Regions from separate parts of the Streptomyces xiamenensis genome, predicted to be linked through region 3. Evidence: riboswitches for the same ligand, from Rfam matches in the RefSeq annotation. Region 3 holds a riboswitch; each other region holds the start of a gene.
What was found. Region 3 has a riboswitch for S-adenosylmethionine ahead of thrC (threonine synthase). Riboswitches for the same ligand answer to the same signal wherever they lie in the genome.
Positions count from the first base shown of each region.

Region 1 (6,012 bases), 350 kb from region 3:
ATCACGCCGCAGAAGGAGACCACGACGGCGGCCAGGACGACGGAGACGACGATGAGGCCGACCCGGACGGCGGTGACGTTCACACCCAGGCTCTTGGCGGCGTCGTCACCGGCGAAGGCGATGGCGTTGAGGTCGCGGCTGAACCACAGCAGCAGCGGCAGCGCGGCCAGGGTGCACGCCCCCACGACGACGACATCGCCCCAGCCGGCGTTGTTCACCGAGCCGAAGGTCCAGCGCACGATGGCCTGGAGGGTGTTCTCGTCCGCCACGAACTGGAGGGCGGCGGTCATCGCCTCGAACAACTGGGTGAGCGCGATGCCGAGCAGCAGCAGGGTGGCGGTGGACATCGCCTTGGCCGAGGCCAGCCCCAGCACCACGGCGGACACGGCCAGCGCGGTGACCAGCGCGCTGCCGATGACCAGCCACGACCCGGAGCCGGCCGAGCCGCCGGTGAGCAGGATGGCCAGCGCGGCACCGAAGGCGGCGGCCGGCGAGACACCGAGCGTGAACGGGGAGACCAGCGGGTTGCGCAGCAGGCCCTGCATCACCACGCCCGCCAGGGAGAGCGCGGCGCCGGCCACGAAGGCGAGCAGCACCCGGGGCAGCCGCAGGTTGATGATGATCGAGTACGTCTGGGCGAAGTCCCGCTCCAGCACGCCGCCGAGCACGGCGAGCCGGATCGCGCGCCACACGTCCAGGAGTCCGGCGCCGGCCGTTCCGGCGGTGACGGACCAGGTGAGGACGAGGACGGTCACCGCCGTACCGGCCCACAGGACGGCGGGCCGGCCCAGCCGGGCGCCCCGGGTGCGGCGCTTTTCGGGGGCGGGGCGCGGGCCGGGGGCGGTGCCGGGGCCCGCCGCGGTCCTCGCGTCCCCCGTGGTGATGCTCATCGCCGCTCAGCCCGCCTTCTGGATGTACGCGTCGTCGCCGGGGAAGTCCGCGCCCTGGAACTCGGTGGCCCAGCGCTCCAGGTACGTGCCCGGGTCGACGTCGGCGAACTCCCGCGGGTGCAGCCAGCTCGCCAGGTACAGCGCGCCGATGGCCTTGGACAGGCCGCTGGTGGCCCAGCCGTTGGTGACGAAGACCCGGTCCTCGGCGACGGCCGTGAGGTCCTGCCAGCCGGCCCGGCCGGTGAGTTCGGCGGCCAGGGTGTCGAAGCGCTCCTGGCCGGTGGGTTCGGCGGAGGGCCCGAACTCGTGGACCACGACCTGCGGGTCGCGCTCCAGGATCGAGGCGGGGTCCACGGTGGTCTCGGCCTGCTGGTCGCCGCCGGTGTCCAGGTCGCCGTAGATGTTCTCGCCGCCGGCGGCCACGATGATCTGGTCGAAGCCGGAGCCCGGGAGGCCGGTGAGGTAGGGCTGCTCGGTCTCCCAGTACACGCGGACCGGGTCGGTGCCGGCCACCCGCTCGCTGATCACGTCGAAGATCTCGTCGTAGAACCCGGAGACCCGCTGGGCTCCTTCGGTCTCGCCGAAGACCTCGCCCAGCAGTTCCACGGTCTCGTGGAAGACGTCGAAGTCCCAGGCGGTGGCGACCACGACGGGGATGCCGAAGGGCTCCAGCTGCCGGGCGGCCTCCTGCCAGGCGCCGTTGCGCGGGATGATGAGGACATCGGGGTCGAGTTCGGCGACCGACTCGTAGTTGATCTCCTGGAGGTCCTCGCTGACCACCTCGTCGTCGGATATCCCCAGGTAGGGCAGCCGGGCGGCGGAGACCCGGTCGTAGCCGACGACCCGGTCGCCGGCGCCGATGGCCTGGGCGAACTCGTTGCCGTAGCTGTTGAGGACGACGGCGCGCTCGGCGGGCCCGTCGAGTTCGACGGTGCGCCCGGCGTCGTCGACGACCGTGAGCGTCCGGTCACCGCCGCCGTCACCGCTGCTGTCGTCCGTCTCCTTGACCACGGTGCCGCACGCGCCCAGGGACAGCACGACACCGGTGACGGCGGCGAGGGCGACGGTGCGGGAAAGCCGTTGGCTCATGATGAGGGGTTCCGTTCTGCGGGTGGGTCAGCGGGCGGGGGTGGGCGCGGCGTCCGGCCAGTACGGGTCGCCGAGGCTGAGCATCAGCCGGTTCGCCCAGCCGAAGAACGCGGTGGCGGCGACCAGGTCGGTCAGCTCGGTGTCCGCCAGCCCCTCGGCGCGCAGCCGGTCCACGTGGGCGGTGGTGGCGCTGACCGGGGTGGTGGCCAGGGCAGCGGCGAACTCGATGACCGCCGTCCACCGCGCGTCCTGCCCGGCGGCGAGCGGAGCGGTGGCGGCCGGAAGCCAGTCGGCGTCCCGCTGGAGGGAGACGCCGAGCAGCCGGTCCACGTCCTCGGGCCGCTTCGACATCTGGGCGGACTTGCGGGCGTGCACGGAGGCGCAGTAGACGCAGTCGGTCACCTTGCTGGTCGCGGCGGCGGCCAGTTCGCGTTCGGCGCGGGGCAGCCCTTCGCGGGTGGCGAAGATCGCGGCGTCCAGGGAGGTGCGGGCGGCCAGCACCCGGGGCAGCCGGGCCAGCAGCCGGAAGTACTCGCCGTTGGTCTTGCCCCGGAAGGAGTCCTCCTGCTCGGGGGTGAGTTCGTCGGTGGGCACGGGGGGCACCCAGGCCGTCCAGGACAGGAGCTCACGGGTGTACGCGACGGGGCGCTCGCGTCCGTTGGACGCCACCCGCGCGGTGCTCTTGGTGCGGCCCCGCCCCGGCGTGGGGCGGTGCGGCGTGTCGGCCGGCTCGGGGTTCTGCCCCTGGAGCAGCCGCAGTCCCTGGATGGCGCGCGCCTGGAAGGCGGTGAAAGCGGCGACCTGCGAGATGACGACGATGTCGTCGGGCGTCCAGCCGGCTTCGGTCAGCAGGTCGAGGTCCGCGCGGGTGGCCAGGGCGGGGGAGACGGAGATGAGGTCGACGTGGGCGGCGGCGGCGCGCAGCGTGGGGTCCTCGGGCAGTTCGTCGCTGAGGAACGCGGTGTCCGCCCCGAGCCGTACGTGATCTTGGACGAGCGCGTCGACGCCGTGCCGGCGCGCGGCCAGGGCGGCCAGCCCCCGGCGTACCGGTACGCTCACCGCCGCCTCGCCGCCGAACAGCGCGTCCGAGGCTTCCTGGGCGCGCTGTGCGACCAGCGGTTTGGTGGCCCTGGCCGCCGCGATCCGCTCGTCGAGCCCGGCCAGTCGTGCGATGTCGTCGGGGGTGGTGCTCATGAGTTCCGCCTCGTGGTGCTCGGTCGCGTGGTCGGCCGAGGCACGGGCAAACATGTCGAAATCGTCGAGGACGAGAACGAGGTCTCACGAGGAGCACGCTTGCCGCATCACCGCAGCCCGGTCGTCGGTCCCGGGGGCACCCCGCCGTGCAGGAGGGTTGCCGGCCAGCGAGCCGGGACTTGGCGCTGGCGCTCTTGACCTGATCAGCAACCTAGCACCACCGACTCCGCGCGAAACACCCACTGTCCGCCATATGAGACCAACGCGTCTCACGCGGAGGGACGGCCCAGTTCTCGCAAGGGCACCCTGTCCGTCATGTGAGACACGCACGCAGGCGCGCACGTGGGGACGGGCCCCGGATCGGCGACCCGGGGCCCGCGTGCTCAGGGGGAGATCAACAGGAGGAGCCGACCTTGAAGGAGGTCATCTTGTCGTTGAAGTGCGAGGCCACCGCCGCCTCGGACTTGCCCGGGCCGACGGAGAACATGCAGCCGGTGTACTTGTCGTGCTGGTAGACGGCGACCGTCTTGTCAGTGCGGTTCCAGTAGGAGGTCATCTTGTCGTTGAAGTCGTTGCCGACGTTCGACACGGAGCTCTTGGACTGCAGGAACTTGCCGGTGTAGCTGGAGTGCTCCCACACGCAGAAGTTCCCGGCCGAGCACTGACTGGAATCAGCCGCCGCCGGCACCGCCGCCAGCCCCGCGGTCGCCACCGCGAAGGTCAGCGCCGCCCCGATGCTCGCCAGACGTGAGGCAATCTTCCGGTTTTCCACCTGGAATCCCCCTATGTTTTGTGTGCCTGTCATTACACGATGTGTGCGCAAGAAGGCTAGGAGCGCCACGGTGGCCCGGACCAGAGGACCTATGACCGCCCGACCATCGGAACGCTCCTCAACTCCTGCTGGAATCGGCCGAGTTGCAAGATTGGTGCCCGGACCGGATCCCCCCGGACGAGTGACCGGCACGGCGCCGGGATGACGCCCGCAGACACCGCCGACCCCCCTCCTGTTGCGCCACGAGCCACGATCCACCGCCTCGTCCTCCCCCGACCGATGCCCGGACGCCCGCAGCCCCGCCGCCGGACCCCCTCTACGCTGCCCCGGTGAACGACATCCCCCTGGAGCCGGCCGCCCCCGCCCGCAGCGGGCTGACCGTCGATGCCGTGGTCCGCCACTTCGCCGACCTCCTGGAGCCCGGGCCGCCCCACTGCGGGCCGGGCGACGGCCAGATCGCCGACGTGGTCATCGCCGAGCCGGGAGAACCCCTCGACGGGGCGGCCGGCGCCCTCGTCCTCGCGATCGGCGTACGGGAGACGGAGGCACCCGCGATGGTGGCGGCAGCCGGCGCCGCCGGAGCGACCGCGCTCGCCGTGCGCACCCACGGCGAGGAACTGCCGGACGCGGTACGCGCGGCGGCCGAACACACCGGGATCGCCGTCCTCGGCATCCCCCGGGGGCTGCGCTGGGACCGCGCGGAGGCCGAGGTACGGGCCGCCCTCGCCGTACCGTCCGGCGCGCTCGCGGCGGGCCGCGACGGCGACCTGTTCTCCCTGGCGCAGACCGTGGCCACGCTCACCCACGGGGTGGTCAGCATCGAGGACGGCGCGCACCGCGTCGTCGCGTACGCCGGCTCCGGCGACGAGGCCGACGAACTGCGCCGCCGCTCCATCCTCGGCCGCAGCTGCCCCGAGCCCTATCTGGCGCTGCTGCGCCGGCTCGGCGTGTACCAGCGCGTCCGCGAGGGCGACGAGGTCGTCCCGGTCGGGGAGCAGCCGGAGATGGGCGCGCGGCGACGGCTGGCGATCGGGATCAACGCCGGACGCCGCCCGCTGGGGATCATCTGGGTGCAGGAGGGCGGCCGGCCGCTCGCCGCACGGACACCCGAACTACTGCGCGGCGCCGCCCGCATCGCCGCCGCACAACTCGCCGACCACTACTTCCAGGGCGACGCGCGCGCCCGGCTCGCCTCCCGCGAGGAGCTCAGCCACGGACTGCTCACCGGCCGGTTCGACGCCGCCGCCCTCGCCGCCCACCTCGGCATCGACCCGGCCGCCGGAGCAGACGTGGTCGCCGTCGACCTGCGCGGCCCGGCCGACGGAGTCGCCCCCGCACCGGCGGACGTCCGCCGCGCCGAGGCGGCCGGCATCACCTCCGTCCATGCCGCCGCGCACCGGGAGAACGCCCTCGTCGTCCAGGCCTGCGGGCAGATCTACGCCATCCTCCCGTCCCCGGCGGGAGCCCCGCGCCCACGAGCCGCCGCCGACGCGGGGACACCGCCCGACGAGGCAAGCCTGGTGCGCTGGGCCGAGGAACTGGTGGTCACGCTGCGCCGCATGACCGGCACCCCGGTCCAGGCGGTCGTGGCCGGCCGCGCCGAGCGGCTGACCGACATCCCCTCCGTCAAGCTCCGCGGCCACCGCGCGCTGCGCCTGTTGGCCCGCACCCAGGCCACCACTGTCGGCACCCACACCCGGCTCGCCCCGGCCCTGCTCGTCGGCGACACCCTGGAACTGCTGGAGCGGACACCGCGGTTGCGCTTTCCCGCGGTGGCCGCCCTCGCCGCGCGCGACCGTGACCAGGGCACCGACCTGGCCCGGTCCCTGATGCTCTACCTCGACGGGTTCGGCGACGTCACGGCGGTGGCCGGACAGCTCAACGTGCACCCCAACACGCTGCGTTACCGGGTCCGCAAGGCGGTGGCGCTGACGGGCCTCGACCTCGCCGACCCCGAACACCGGCTCGCCGCCACGCTCCAGCTGCGCCTGGAGCTGAACCCACGGGATGCGAGCGACGCGGCCTTCCCGGGCGTCTGAGCCGCGACCCCGTTGTCGGGACGGACAC
Region 1 is NZ_CP009922.3:3,070,997-3,077,008, forward strand. It holds gene SXIM_RS14060 (FecCD family ABC transporter permease) at 1-890, opposite strand, end outside; gene SXIM_RS14065 (ABC transporter substrate-binding protein) at 897-1,979, opposite strand; gene SXIM_RS14070 (peroxidase-related enzyme) at 2,007-3,227, opposite strand; SAM riboswitch class IV at 3,264-3,373, opposite strand; gene SXIM_RS14075 (peptidase inhibitor family I36 protein) at 3,568-3,945, opposite strand; gene SXIM_RS14080 (PucR family transcriptional regulator) at 4,275-5,984, shown strand.
Region 1: it holds a riboswitch for S-adenosylmethionine, as region 3 does, so the genes downstream of both, SXIM_RS14070 (peroxidase-related enzyme) here and thrC (threonine synthase) in region 3, are expected to answer to the same signal.

Region 2 (6,012 bases), 1.7 Mb from region 3:
GACCGGGGTCGCCGCGCAGATAGCGCTGCCCGTTCCGGGGTCGCCCGTGCCGGTGACCGGCCAGACGTTCGCCGCCCTGCTCGTCGGCGTCTCGCTCGGCCCCGCCCGCGCCCTGCTGTCGATGCTGCTGTACGCGCTGGCCGGCATGGCCGGTATGCCGTGGTTCGCGGAGGCGTCCTCCGGGTTCGGGATGCCGTCCTTCGGCTACATCATCGGGATGACCGTCGCCGCCGCCGTCGTCGGTGAGCTGGCGCGGCGCGGCGGGGACCGTACGGTGCTGCGGACCGCCGGGACGATGGTGGCGGGCATGGCCGTCACGTACGCGATCGGCGTGCCCTACCTGGCGCTGGCCACCGGCATGTCGGCGGGCGAGGCCATGGCCGCCGGGCTGGTGCCGTTCCTCATCGGTGACGCCCTCAAGGCGGCCCTCGCGATGGGCGCGCTGCCCGCCGCCTGGCGCATCGCCGGTCGCCGGGGGCGCGCGTAACCGGGCCACCGCGCGCATGTCAGACTCATCCCCATGCGCGTCTATCTCGGCTCCGACCACGCCGGCTATGAACTGAAGAACCACCTCGTCGACTGGCTCACGGCGCACGGCCATGAGCCGGTCGACTGCGGTCCGCACGCGTACGACGCGCAGGACGACTACCCGCCGTTCTGCCTGCGTACCGCCGAGGCGGTCGCCGCCGACCCCGACGCGCTCGGCGTCGTCATCGGCGGCAGCGGCAACGGAGAGGCGATCGCCGCCAACAAGGTCGCGGGCGTCCGCTGCGCCCTCGCCTGGAGCGTGGAGACCGCGAAGCTGGGGCGGCAGCACAACAACGCCAATGTGGTGGGCATCGGCGCCCGCATGCACACCACCGACGAGGCCACCACCTTCGTCGAGGTCTTCCTCGCCACCCCGTACTCCGGCGAGGACCGGCACACCCGCCGCATCGACATGCTCAGCGCCTACGAGACGGACGGCACGCTGCCGCCGCTGCCCGCCGGCGCCTGATGCCTGAGGGCCACACCATTCACCGGCTGGCCGCCGACTACCGCGAGCGGTTCGGCGGCCGGGCGGTGCGGGTGGACTCCCCGCAGGGGAAGTTCGCCGGCGGCGCCGCGCTGATCGACGGTGAGGTGCTGCGCGAGACCGAGGCCCACGGAAAGAACCTCTTCCTGGGCCTGGGCTGGCGCAAGTGGGTGCACATCCATCTGGGGCTGTACGGCAAGGTCGCCTTCGGCGACGGCCCGCCCCCGCCGCCCACCGGGCAGATCCGGCTGCGGCTGGCCACCGCCGAGGCGTACGCGGACCTGCGCGGCCCCACCACGTGCGCGCTGCTCAGCCAGGACGAGAAGGGGGCCGTGCAACGGCGTCTGGGCGCCGACCCGCTGCGTGCGGACGCCCAGCCCGACCTCGCCTGGCGGCGGATCTCCGCCAGCCGCACGACGATCGCCGAACTGCTGATGGACCAGCGGATCATCGCCGGTGTCGGCAACGTCTACCGGGCCGAGATCCTCTTCCGGCACGGGATCGACCCCTATCTGCCGGGCCTGGCGCTGGAGCGCGCGGAGTGGGACGCGATGTGGCAGGACCTCATCCCGCTCATGCGCGAGGGGGTGCGCAACAACCGCATCGACACGGTGCGGCCGGAGCACACCCCCCGGGCCATGGGCCGGGCGCCGCGCGTGGACGGCCACGGGGGAGAGGTGTACGTCTACCGCCGCGCGACCCTGCCCTGCCTGGTGTGCGGGACCCCGGTCCGGCGTGCCGAGATCGCGGCCCGCAACCTGTTCTGGTGCCCGGTGTGCCAGCCGGCCCGGGCCGCCGGGCGCGGTCAGCGCGCCGCCACCGGCTGACCCTCGGCGACCAGTTCGCGCACCGCGCGCACCACGCGCTCCACGTGTTCGGCGGGGGTGCCCACTCCGAAGCTGACCCGGATGGCCTTCAGCGGCCCGTCGCAGCCGGCCGCCCGGCCGCCGTCGCCCTCCGGGCCCAGCAGCGTACGGACCAGCGGGTGCGCGCAGAACAGCCCGTCGCGTACGCCGATCCCATAGCGCTCGGAGAGCGCCTTGGCGAACTCCTCGCTGGACCAGCCGTCCACGACGAAGGACAGCACGGCCACCCGGGGCGCGTCCGGGCCGAACAGCGCCAGCTGCCGCACCCCGGGAACGGTGGCCAGTCCGGAGCGCAGCACGGCCAGCAACTCCTCCTCGCGCGCCACCAGTTGCTCGAACCCGGCGTCGGTCAGCGCCCGGCAGGCCGCCGCGATGGCGAACGCGCCGATCACATTGGGCGAACCGGCCTCGTGCCGGGAGATGTTGTCGTTCCACACGACGCCGACCGCGCCGTCCTGCGCGGTGACGGTATTGCTGGCGCCGCCGCCGGCGAGGTACGGGGCGGCGTTGCTCAGCCAGTCGGCGCGTCCGGCCAGGACGCCGGAGCCGAACGGCGCGTACAGCTTGTGCCCGGAGAAGGCGACCCAGTCGACGCCGAGCGCGGTGATGTCGACGGGGCGGTGCGGGGCGAGCTGGGCGGCGTCCAGGACGGTGCGGGCGCCGGAGCGGCGGGCGACGGTGGCGAGTTCGGCGATGGGCCACAGTTCGCCGGTGACGTTGGAGGCGCCGGTGACGCACAGCAGCTTGGGCCCGGGGGCGGCGTCGGCGAGCGCGTTGACCAGGGTGGCGACGGCCTGCCCCGGGGTGCGCGGCGCCGGGAGGTACGTCACGGGGTGGCCGTGGTGCGCCCAGGGCAGCAGTGCTGCGTGGTGTTCGGTCTCGAAGACGAACACCTGGGTGCCGGTGGGCAGGGCACCGGCCAGCAGGTTCAGGGAGTCGGTGGTGGAGCGGGTGAAGATCAGCTGGTCGTCGGGGCGGCAGCCGAGGAACGCGGCCACCGTCGCCCGGCTCTCCTCGTACAGGTCGGTCGACAGCTGGGAGAGGTAGCCGGCGCCGCGGTGGACGCTGCCGTAGTACGGGGCGTACGCGGCGACCTCGTCCCACACCGCGCGCAGGGCGGGGGCGCTGGCGGCGTAGTCGAGTGCGGCGTAGCCGATCTCCCCGCCGTCCGCGATCGGGGCGCGGACCTCGTCGCCGAGGACGGGGAGGGGGCGCGGGAGGGAACAGCCGGCGGTGTTCGGGGCAGGGGCGATCGGCGCAGTGGGCATGACAAAGCTCCGGGAAAGGCTGAAGGCAGACAGAGGCAGGCTGGGTCGGGGGCGTGCGCCCTAACGCATTCGCGTGCTCATGGAAGAACTCCCTCAAGAACCGTGCTTGCCACAGACCTCGCTGCCTGCGGCCCGGTCATCACCCGGGGCACCCCGCCGACGGTTGGAGGGTTGCCGGACAGCGGGCCGGGGCCTTGATCGCTGTCACTCGTGACCTGATCGCAGACTATGTCATGGCGATCGGTGATGAACACCTTGTGTCCATATCGCGAGACCGACGGCACATGGCCGCCGCCTTGACAGCTCACTGAGGGTTGGCTGATATTTACCGCATGCCAGCCCTGCCGCTTTTGACATCGCGCCGACACGTGGACCTGCTCCGCGTCACGTCGGCGTCCTGTGCGGGCTGCTGATTCCCCCCACCGCGCGGCGGTGAGCGCCGGCCTTTGGCCGCGCCCGTAACCGCCCCTCGCGCGCCGGGACTTCCTCGCGGGATGTGCACCGCGTCGCCGTGCCCTGCCCCGCCCTCCGCCCTGTCGTGCCGTGCGGCACCGCTCGTCGCCCACGGCCCGTTCCATCTCACCTTCCTGACGTTCCTCACCTTCCTCACCCCGGTCCGTCCTGCCGCGCGCCTTCGCGCGCCGCCGGCCGGGTGATTCGTCCTGAAAGGACCCTCCGCCGTGGCCACCTCGCCCACGCCCAGACGGCTCAGCCGCCGCATGTCCCGCCCCGCCCACGCCACCGCGCTGATCGCCGCGATCGCCGTCGCCCTCACCGCCTGCGGCACCGACGGCACCACCAACGGCGGTGGCTCGGGCGACGATTCGGGCAGCGCCGGCGCCTCCGGCGAACCCGTGGCCGGCGGCACCCTGAAGTACGCCTTCGCCAACCCCATCGACTGCGTCGACCCGCGCCAGCGCCCACAGCTCACCTCCCGCAACGTCGGCCGCCAGCTCGGCGACCAGCTCACCGAACAGGACCCGCAGACCAAGGAGATCAAGCCCTGGCTCGCCACCTCCTGGGAGATCAGCGATGACGTGAGCGCCTTCACCTTCCACCTGCGCGAGGACGTCACCTTCTCCGACGGCGAGCCCTTCGACGCCGAGGCCGTCAAGGCCAACTTCGACGCCGTCGTCGACCTCGGCGCCCGCGCCCCCCAGGGCAGCAGCTTCATCGCCGGCTACCAGGGTTCGACCGTCCTCGACGAGTACACCGTGCGCGTCGACTTCGACGGCCCCAACGCCCAGTTCCTCCAGGCCACCGCCACCGCATCGTTCGTCCAGCTCTCCCCGGCCTCCCTCGGCAACGACCCCGCCGACCTGTGCCTGGGCGACTTCGCCGCCTCCGGGCCGTTCACTCTCGGCTCCTTCACCCCGGAGAAGTCCGTCGAGCTGCTCAAGCGCGAGGACTACGCCTGGGCCTCCCCGATCGCCGCCAACCAGGGCGCCGCCTACGTCGACAAGATCGTCCTGGAGGTGGTCCCCGAGGGCGGCGTCCGCTACGGCTCCCTCACCAGCGACCAGATCGACCTCGCCGACGGCATCCCCTCCACCAACCAGGCCGAACTGACCAACCTCCCCGGCTACGGCCTGGTCACCGGCGCCTCCCCGGGCATCGCCATCCCCTACATCCCGCTCGCGTCCAGCCCCAAGCTCCAGGACCCGGACGTGCGGCGCGCCCTGAGCCTGGCCATCGACCGCCAGGCCATCGTCGACGCCATCTTCCAGGGCACCCAGCAGCCGGCCTCCGGCGTCGTCACCGCCGCCACCCCCGGCTACACCGACCAGTCCGGGGACATCCGGCACGACCCCGAGGCCGCCATCGCCCTGCTGGAGGGCGCCGGTTACGACACCGTCGGCGACGACGGCATCCGCCGCGACACCGACGGCGACCAGCTCTCCCTCACCATCACCTACCAGGCCGGCTCCCCCGACGCCGAGGCACAGCACCAGCTCGTGCAGCAGGAGTGGAAGGAGATCGGCGTCGAACTCGTCCTCGACCCGGTCGCCACCCTCCCCGACGTGCCCATCGACGAGTTCCCCGGCGACCTCACCACCTGGAGCCAGGGCCGCGCCGACATCGACGTCATCCGCCTCGTCTACGGCTCGTCCCACCCCGAGATGAGCATGCTCTACAACCACCCGGACGAGGAACTGGACACCCTCCTCGACTCCCTCCAGTCCACCGTCGATCCCGCCGAGCGCCAGGCCATCGGTGAACAGGCCCAGCAGCGCATCGTCGAGCAGGGCTACACCATCCCCGTCTACGACCGCTACTGGTCCTACGGCTTCGGCCCCAAGGTCGGCGGCTTCGCGGCCGACATCGAGGGCAAGCCGCTGCTGAACGAGGTGTGGATCGCCCAGTGAGCCGCTACGTCCTGGTCCGGCTCGCCAACGGACTCATCGTCCTGTGGGCGGCGCTGAGCCTCTCCTTCCTGGTGCTGCATCTCGTCCCGGGCGACCCGGTGTCGATCATGCTGCGCTCCGGTGGCGGCGGCGACCCGGTCGGCGTCGACGCCGCACAGGCCGCCGCGCTCCGCACCGAGCTGGGCCTGGACCGGCCGCTGTACGAGCAGTACACGGACTTCGTGGTCCGCGCGCTGTCCCTGGACTTCGGCACCTCCTTCGGGACCGGGGACGAGGTCAGCGCCATGCTGGCACGCGCCCTGCCCTCCACGCTGGAACTGGCCACCGCGTCCCTGCTGCTCACCGCCGTGCTCGGGGTGGCCGCCGCGCTGGCGGCCACCCTGGCGCCCTGGGCGCCGCTGCGCAACGCCGTGCTGTCCACCACCGTCGCCGGGATCTCGCTGCCCAGCTTCTGGACCGCGATCCTGCTGATCCAGGTGTTCTCCTTCGGGCTCGGC
Region 2 is NZ_CP009922.3:1,714,674-1,720,685, reverse strand. It holds gene SXIM_RS07820 (biotin transporter BioY) at 1-487, shown strand, start outside; gene SXIM_RS07815 (ribose-5-phosphate isomerase) at 521-997, shown strand; gene SXIM_RS07810 (Fpg/Nei family DNA glycosylase) at 997-1,842, shown strand; gene SXIM_RS07805 (aminotransferase class V-fold PLP-dependent enzyme) at 1,821-3,149, opposite strand; SAM riboswitch class IV at 3,247-3,365, opposite strand; gene SXIM_RS28790 (putative leader peptide) at 3,482-3,562, shown strand; gene SXIM_RS07800 (ABC transporter substrate-binding protein) at 3,830-5,515, shown strand; gene SXIM_RS07795 (ABC transporter permease) at 5,512-6,012, shown strand, end outside.
Region 2: it holds a riboswitch for S-adenosylmethionine, as region 3 does, so the genes downstream of both, SXIM_RS07805 (aminotransferase class V-fold PLP-dependent enzyme) here and thrC (threonine synthase) in region 3, are expected to answer to the same signal.

Region 3 (6,012 bases):
TTCAGGGCCATCGGGTTGGCGCCGGCGGCGACGTTGCGCAGCCCTTCGCGGACCAGGGCCTGAGCCAGCACGGTGGCGGTGGTCGTACCGTCACCCGCGACGTCGTCGGTCTTCTTGGCGACCTCCTTGACCAGCTCGGCGCCGATCTTCTCGTAGGAGTCCTCCAGCTCGATCTCCTTGGCGATCGAGACACCGTCGTTGGTGATGGTGGGGGCGCCCCACTTCTTCTCCAGAACGACGTTGCGGCCCTTGGGACCGAGCGTGACCTTGACGGCGTCGGCGAGCTGGTTCATCCCGCGCTCAAGGCCGCGCCGCGCCTCCTCGTTGAACGCGATGATCTTGGCCATGTGAAGGGGTCCTCCCATATACAGGGGTGGATGCTCCAGGACCGCGCCGGCGCCCGCGACGGACGGCCGTACACCCTGCGGTTCCTTGCCCCGCCTGGCTCACGACCTCACCGAACCGGTCTCTGCTGTCACTCTCACCCTCAGAGTGCTAACGCCATGATTAGCACTCTCACCCCGAGAGTGCAAGCGGTTCGCCCGCAGGGCGTCGTCGGGGAGTGACGGGCAGACACCGGCGCCCTCACGTTGTCGCAGGTGAGATGGGGGCGCACGCGCCGGGGCCCGCATCCCCGCGCTGGTGTGCGCTGGATGCGGGCCCCGGTTCGCCGGCTGCGGTGGTAGTACGGTCGGCGGTTCAGGCGGTCACCCGGACCATGTCGGCCTGAGGACCCTTCTGTCCCTGCGAGATCTCGAACTCGACCCGCTGCCCCTCTTCCAGGGTGCGGTATCCGTCCATCTGAATCGCGCTGTAGTGGACGAACACGTCCGCACCACCGTCTACCGCGATGAAGCCGTATCCCTTCTCCGCGTTGAACCACTTGACGGTGCCCTGAGCCATTCCAAACTCCCCATGTTGCTGGCCCTTTCACGGAACCGCACTTCGCGGGCCCGGGTCAGACCGGAACGCGTCGACCGCCGCTGAATGTATCTGGACGGACGCCCTGTGCAACAGGCCATTGAGCGGAGAATTATTGGAGCGCCCAAACGGGCAAATTGCGCAAAACAGAGGAAAGATGAATGTTTCTCGCCCGCCTTATTGCGCAGATCCGGCAATTGGTGCAGTGAATTGCCGCGCGTTTCCGTCGAGAAGTGTCGCGAATTCATATGCGGTCGGCATCGGATGGGCCGTCCCCGCGCGGGACTCACTCTATCGCCCCGGAAACGCCCAACCGCCCCGAAGCGGACAGCTTCGGGGCGGCTGTTGAAGATGTGATCAAGTGTAGACCTGACAGGGCGTGACCAGGCCGGGCCGACCGGTCGTCAGCAGCCCCCGGCCACCGCCGGGATGATGGAGACGCCCGCTCCGTCCGGCGTCGGGGTGTCCAGGCCCTCGGCGAAGCGCACGTCGTCGTCATTGACGTAGACATTCACGAAACGGCGCAGCTTGCCCTGGTCGTCGAGCACCCGGGCGGCGATTCCCTGGTGGTTCTTCTCCAGGTCGGCGAGGACGTCGCGCAGCGTTCCACCGTCGGCGGTCACCTCGGAACGTCCGCCGGTGTAGGTGCGCAGGATGGTCGGGATTCGGACAGTCACACTCATGCGAGGCCGGCCTCTCGGAAAGCGTCCAGATTCGGACGGATGATGGCGGTGGGACCGGTGGTCGCCGCCACCGCGTCCAGGGTCTTCAGGCCGTCGCCGGTATTCAGTACGACCGTCGTCAGTTCCGGGTCCAGCTGCCCGGTCTCGATCAGCTTGCGGGTGACGCCCACCGTCACCCCGCCCGCCGTTTCGGCGAAAATGCCCTCGGTGCGGGCGAGCAGCTTGATGGCGTCCACGATCTGCGCGTCGTTCACGTCCTCGACCGCGCCACCGGTGCGGCGGGCGATGTCCAGGACGTAGGGGCCGTCGGCCGGATTGCCGATCGCCAGGGACTTGGCGATGGTGTCCGGCTTCACCGGCCGCACCACGTCGTGCCCGGCCTTGAACGCCTGGGAGACCGGCGAGCAGCCCTCGGCCTGGGCACCGAAGATCTTGTAGGGCCGGTCCTCGACCAGGCCGGTCGCGATCAGCTCCTTGAGCCCCTTGTCGATCTTGGTCAGCTGGGATCCGGAGGCGATCGGGATCACCAGCTGGTCGGGGATGCGCCAGCCCAGCTGTTCGGCGATCTCGAAGGCCAGGGTCTTGGAGCCCTCGCCGTAGTAGGGGCGCAGATTGACGTTGACGAATCCCCAGCCCTCACCGGCGGGGTCGCCGATCAGCTCGCTGCAGAAACGGTTCACGTCGTCGTAGGTGCCCTCGATGCCGACCAGCTCGCCGCCGTAGACGGCGGCCATCACGATCTTGCCCTGTTCGAGATCGTGCGGGATGAACACGCAGGAGCGGAATCCGGCTCTGGCCGCCGCGGCGCCGACCGCGCCCGCCAGGTTGCCGGTGGAGGAGCAGGACAGCGTGGTGAAGCCGAAGGCGCGGGCCGCCTCCACGGCGTTGGCGACCACCCGGTCCTTGAAGGAGTGGGTGGGATTGCCCGAGTCGTCCTTCACGTACAGCTCGCCGCCGTGACCCAGCGCGGCGGCCAGCCGGTCGGCCTTGACCAGAGGGGTGTCGCCGGGGTTCAGATTGGGCTTGGAGGCGACATCGGCCGGCACCGGCAGCAGCGGCGCGTAGCGCCAGATGCTGTGCGGTCCGGCCTCGATGGCGGCCCGTAGCGCTTCGGGGTCACCGGTGGGCAGATCGTACGCGATTTCGAGAGGACCGAAACATGCCTCGCAGGCGAAGATCGGGCTGAGAGGGAAACGCTCCCCGCACTCCCGACAGGAGAGCGCGACGGCGGGCCCGAGATCGACGGCGGAGCCGCCGGGGGGCGTGGTGGAGGTGTGCGATGTGAGCACAGGCATGGGTACGAGGCCCTTCCCCTCATCTTCCCCGTGACGGATTTCGCCACAGGACGGAATTGGCACCTTCCCCACCGGGAGCCTCGCATCGTCACGAGACCGGCGGAAGGGTTGCCGGGGCTTCAACGGGCCGTTCCCTCTGCCCCTCTGGATGAGCTGTATTCAGTTGACCGCGCAGCGTCTCCGATATGCGGAGGACACCTGCACTGCCCGAGACTGTAACGGACGCCCCGGACAATGGCTCATGCCGTCCGATCCGCGAGACGAACAGGAGACAGACATATTCCCGCCCGAACTGGGCACCACCGATGAGGGCCATAACCGCCCATTGCTGACAGATCCAACAGACAAGACTTACCTGACCTACCCGACTTATATGGTCGAAGCGAACAGGAGCGACATTCGTGCTGGAAGAGGCTGAGGAGTGGCTGAGCCGCCGGTCCTGGACTGCCGCTGACCGCTCGCTGCGACGGTTGCTGGACGCGAAAGCCGCGGCCGGCCCGGCGGGCAGCGTCAGCGTCGTGCTTCCCGCGCTGAACGAGGAAGCGACCGTCGGCACCATCGTGGAAGCGCTGCGCCGCGACCTGATGGAAACCGTGCCACTGATCGACGAGCTGATGGTGGTGGACTCCGGATCCACCGACCGCACCGGAGAGGTCGCCGCCGCGGCGGGCGCCAAGGTCGTCCACCGCGACGAGATCCTGCCCAGAATGCCCACCGTCCCCGGCAAGGGGGAGGTGCTGTGGCGCTCCCTCATGGCCACCAGCGGCGAGATCATCTGTTACGTCGACGCCGACCTGCGGGAGTTCGACTCCTGCTTCGTCTCCGGCATCCTCGGACCACTGCTCACCGAACCCGATGTGCACCTGGTCAAGGCCATGTACGACCGCCCGCTGGGCGACGCCCCCTCCGGCGCCCACCAGGGCGGCCGGGTCACCGAGCTGGTGGCCCGCCCGCTGCTCAACCTGCACTGGCCACAACTGGCCGGTGTCGTCCAGCCCCTGGGCGGCGAGTACGCGGCGCGGCGCTCCCTGCTGGAGCAACTGCCCTTCCCCGTCGGGTACGGCGTCGAACTCGGCCTGCTCATCGACACCCTGCACCTGGCCGGCCTGAACGCGGTCGGCCAGGTGGATGTCGGGGTGCGCAAGCACCGTCACCAGGACGGCCAGGCCCTGGGCCGGATGGCGGCCGCCATCATGCGCACCGCGCAGAGCCGGCTGCCGGGCAACGGTCCCGTGCCCGTGCAGCAGGGCATGATGCAGTTCGAACGGCTGGCGGAGGGCGGCTTCTCACCGCTGACCCACACGATCCACACCGAGGAACGTCCCCCGATGGCCACCATCCCCGAGTACGCCGCCCGCCAGGCGGCGTAGCCCGAGCTTCCCGGCCGACCCCGGCCCGTGCCGCACCCCCTCACCGGGGTGCGGCACCCGGGACGCGGGACGGGACACGCCAGGGTGACCGGACGCACGTTTGTACCCGGCCACGGGTGGCTAGGGTCGGGACATGGGCGTTGCAGAGGTCTCCGAGGCTCCTCCGGTCCTGGTCGCGTCCAATCGCGGCCCCGTCAGCTACACGCTCGCGGACGACGGCACGCTCACCGCCCGGCGTGGCGGCGGCGGGATGGTCTCCGGCCTTTCCGCCCTCGGCTCGGCGGCCGGCACCTGGGTGTGCGCGGCGCTGGGCCCCGGCGACCGCGAGGCCGCCGCCCGCGCGGGCACCGGCACCCTGGAGGCGGCCGACACCGGAGGCCAGTCCGTACGGATGCTGGACATCCCCCCGGACATCTTCGACGCCGCCTACAACGGCATCGCCAACTCCGTGCTGTGGTTCGTCCATCACCTGCTGTACCAGACGCCGCTGGAGCCGGTGTACGACAGCGCCTTCGAGAGCCAGTGGGCCGGCTACGAGAGCTACAACGCCGCCTTCGCGGACGCGCTGGCCGCCGAGGCCGCCCGGGGTGCGGAGGTGCTGGTCCAGGACTACCATCTGGCCCTCGTCCCCGCCCTGCTGCGCGAGCGCCGCCCCGATCTGCGGATCGGACACTTCTCGCACACCCCCTGGGCTCCCCCGGACCTCTACCGGGTGCTGCCCGACGCCGTCGCCCGCCAGGTGCTGCGGGGCATCCTCGGCGCGGACCGCGCCGCGTTCCTGACCCGGCGCTGGGCGCGGGCCTTCGCCGACTGCTGCGCCGACCTGCTCGGCGCCCGGGTCCGGGACGTGCCCGAGGGCACGGCCGGTACGGACGCGTTCACCGTCACCCTCGACGGCCGGACCACCCGGCTCGGTGTCCACGGCCTGGGCGCGGACGGCGACTTCCTGCGCGAGCGCGCCCACCGCCCCGACGCGGACGAACGGCTGGCCGCGCTGCGCGCCCAGGTCGGCGACCGCAGGACCATCGTGCGCGTCGACCGCACCGAACTCTCCAAGAACATCGTCCGCGGGCTGCTGGCCTACCGCCGCCTGCTCACCGAACATCCGCAGTGGCAGGGGCGGGTGGTGCACGTCGCCTTCGCCTACCCCTCCCGGCAGGACCTGGAGATCTACCGCGCGTACACCGCCGAGGTGTCCCGGGTCGCCGAGGGCATCAACGCCGAGTTCGCCCGGGGCGACTGGACGCCCGTGGTACTGCACGTGAAGGACGACTTCGCCCGCTCGCTGGCCGCCTACCGGATGGCGGACGTGGCGCTGGTCAACCCGATCCGCGACGGCATGAACCTGGTCGCCAAGGAGATCCCGCTGATCTCCGAACAGGGCTGCGCCCTGGTCCTGTCCCGCGAGGCCGGCGCCGCCGCCGAACTCGGCGACGACGCCCTGCTCGTCAACCCCTACGACATCGCCGGCACGGCCGAGGCGCTGCACCGGGCCCTGACGATGCCCGCGGACGAACGCCGGGCGCGGGCCGGGCGGCTCGCCCGGGCCGCGACCGCGCTGACCCCCCGCGACTGGTTCCTCGCCCAGGTCGAGGCCCTGCGCGGCAGCTGAGCGAGCCGGCGGACCGTTCACCGGTGGTCCGGGCGGCGGGCGTTCGTGCCCGCCGCCCCCGGCCGGGTCAACGGACCCCGCACACCGCCCGGTCCACCAGGTCGATGCCCGCCCGGAACTGTTCCTGGGCC
Region 3 is NZ_CP009922.3:3,419,112-3,425,123, reverse strand. It holds gene groL (chaperonin GroEL) at 1-347, opposite strand, end outside; gene SXIM_RS15725 (cold-shock protein) at 700-903, opposite strand; gene SXIM_RS15720 (MoaD/ThiS family protein) at 1,326-1,604, opposite strand; gene thrC (threonine synthase) at 1,601-2,899, opposite strand; SAM riboswitch class I at 2,916-3,054, opposite strand; gene SXIM_RS15710 (glucosyl-3-phosphoglycerate synthase) at 3,301-4,269, shown strand; gene SXIM_RS15705 (alpha,alpha-trehalose-phosphate synthase (UDP-forming)) at 4,403-5,881, shown strand; gene SXIM_RS15700 (serine hydrolase domain-containing protein) at 5,949-6,012, opposite strand, start outside.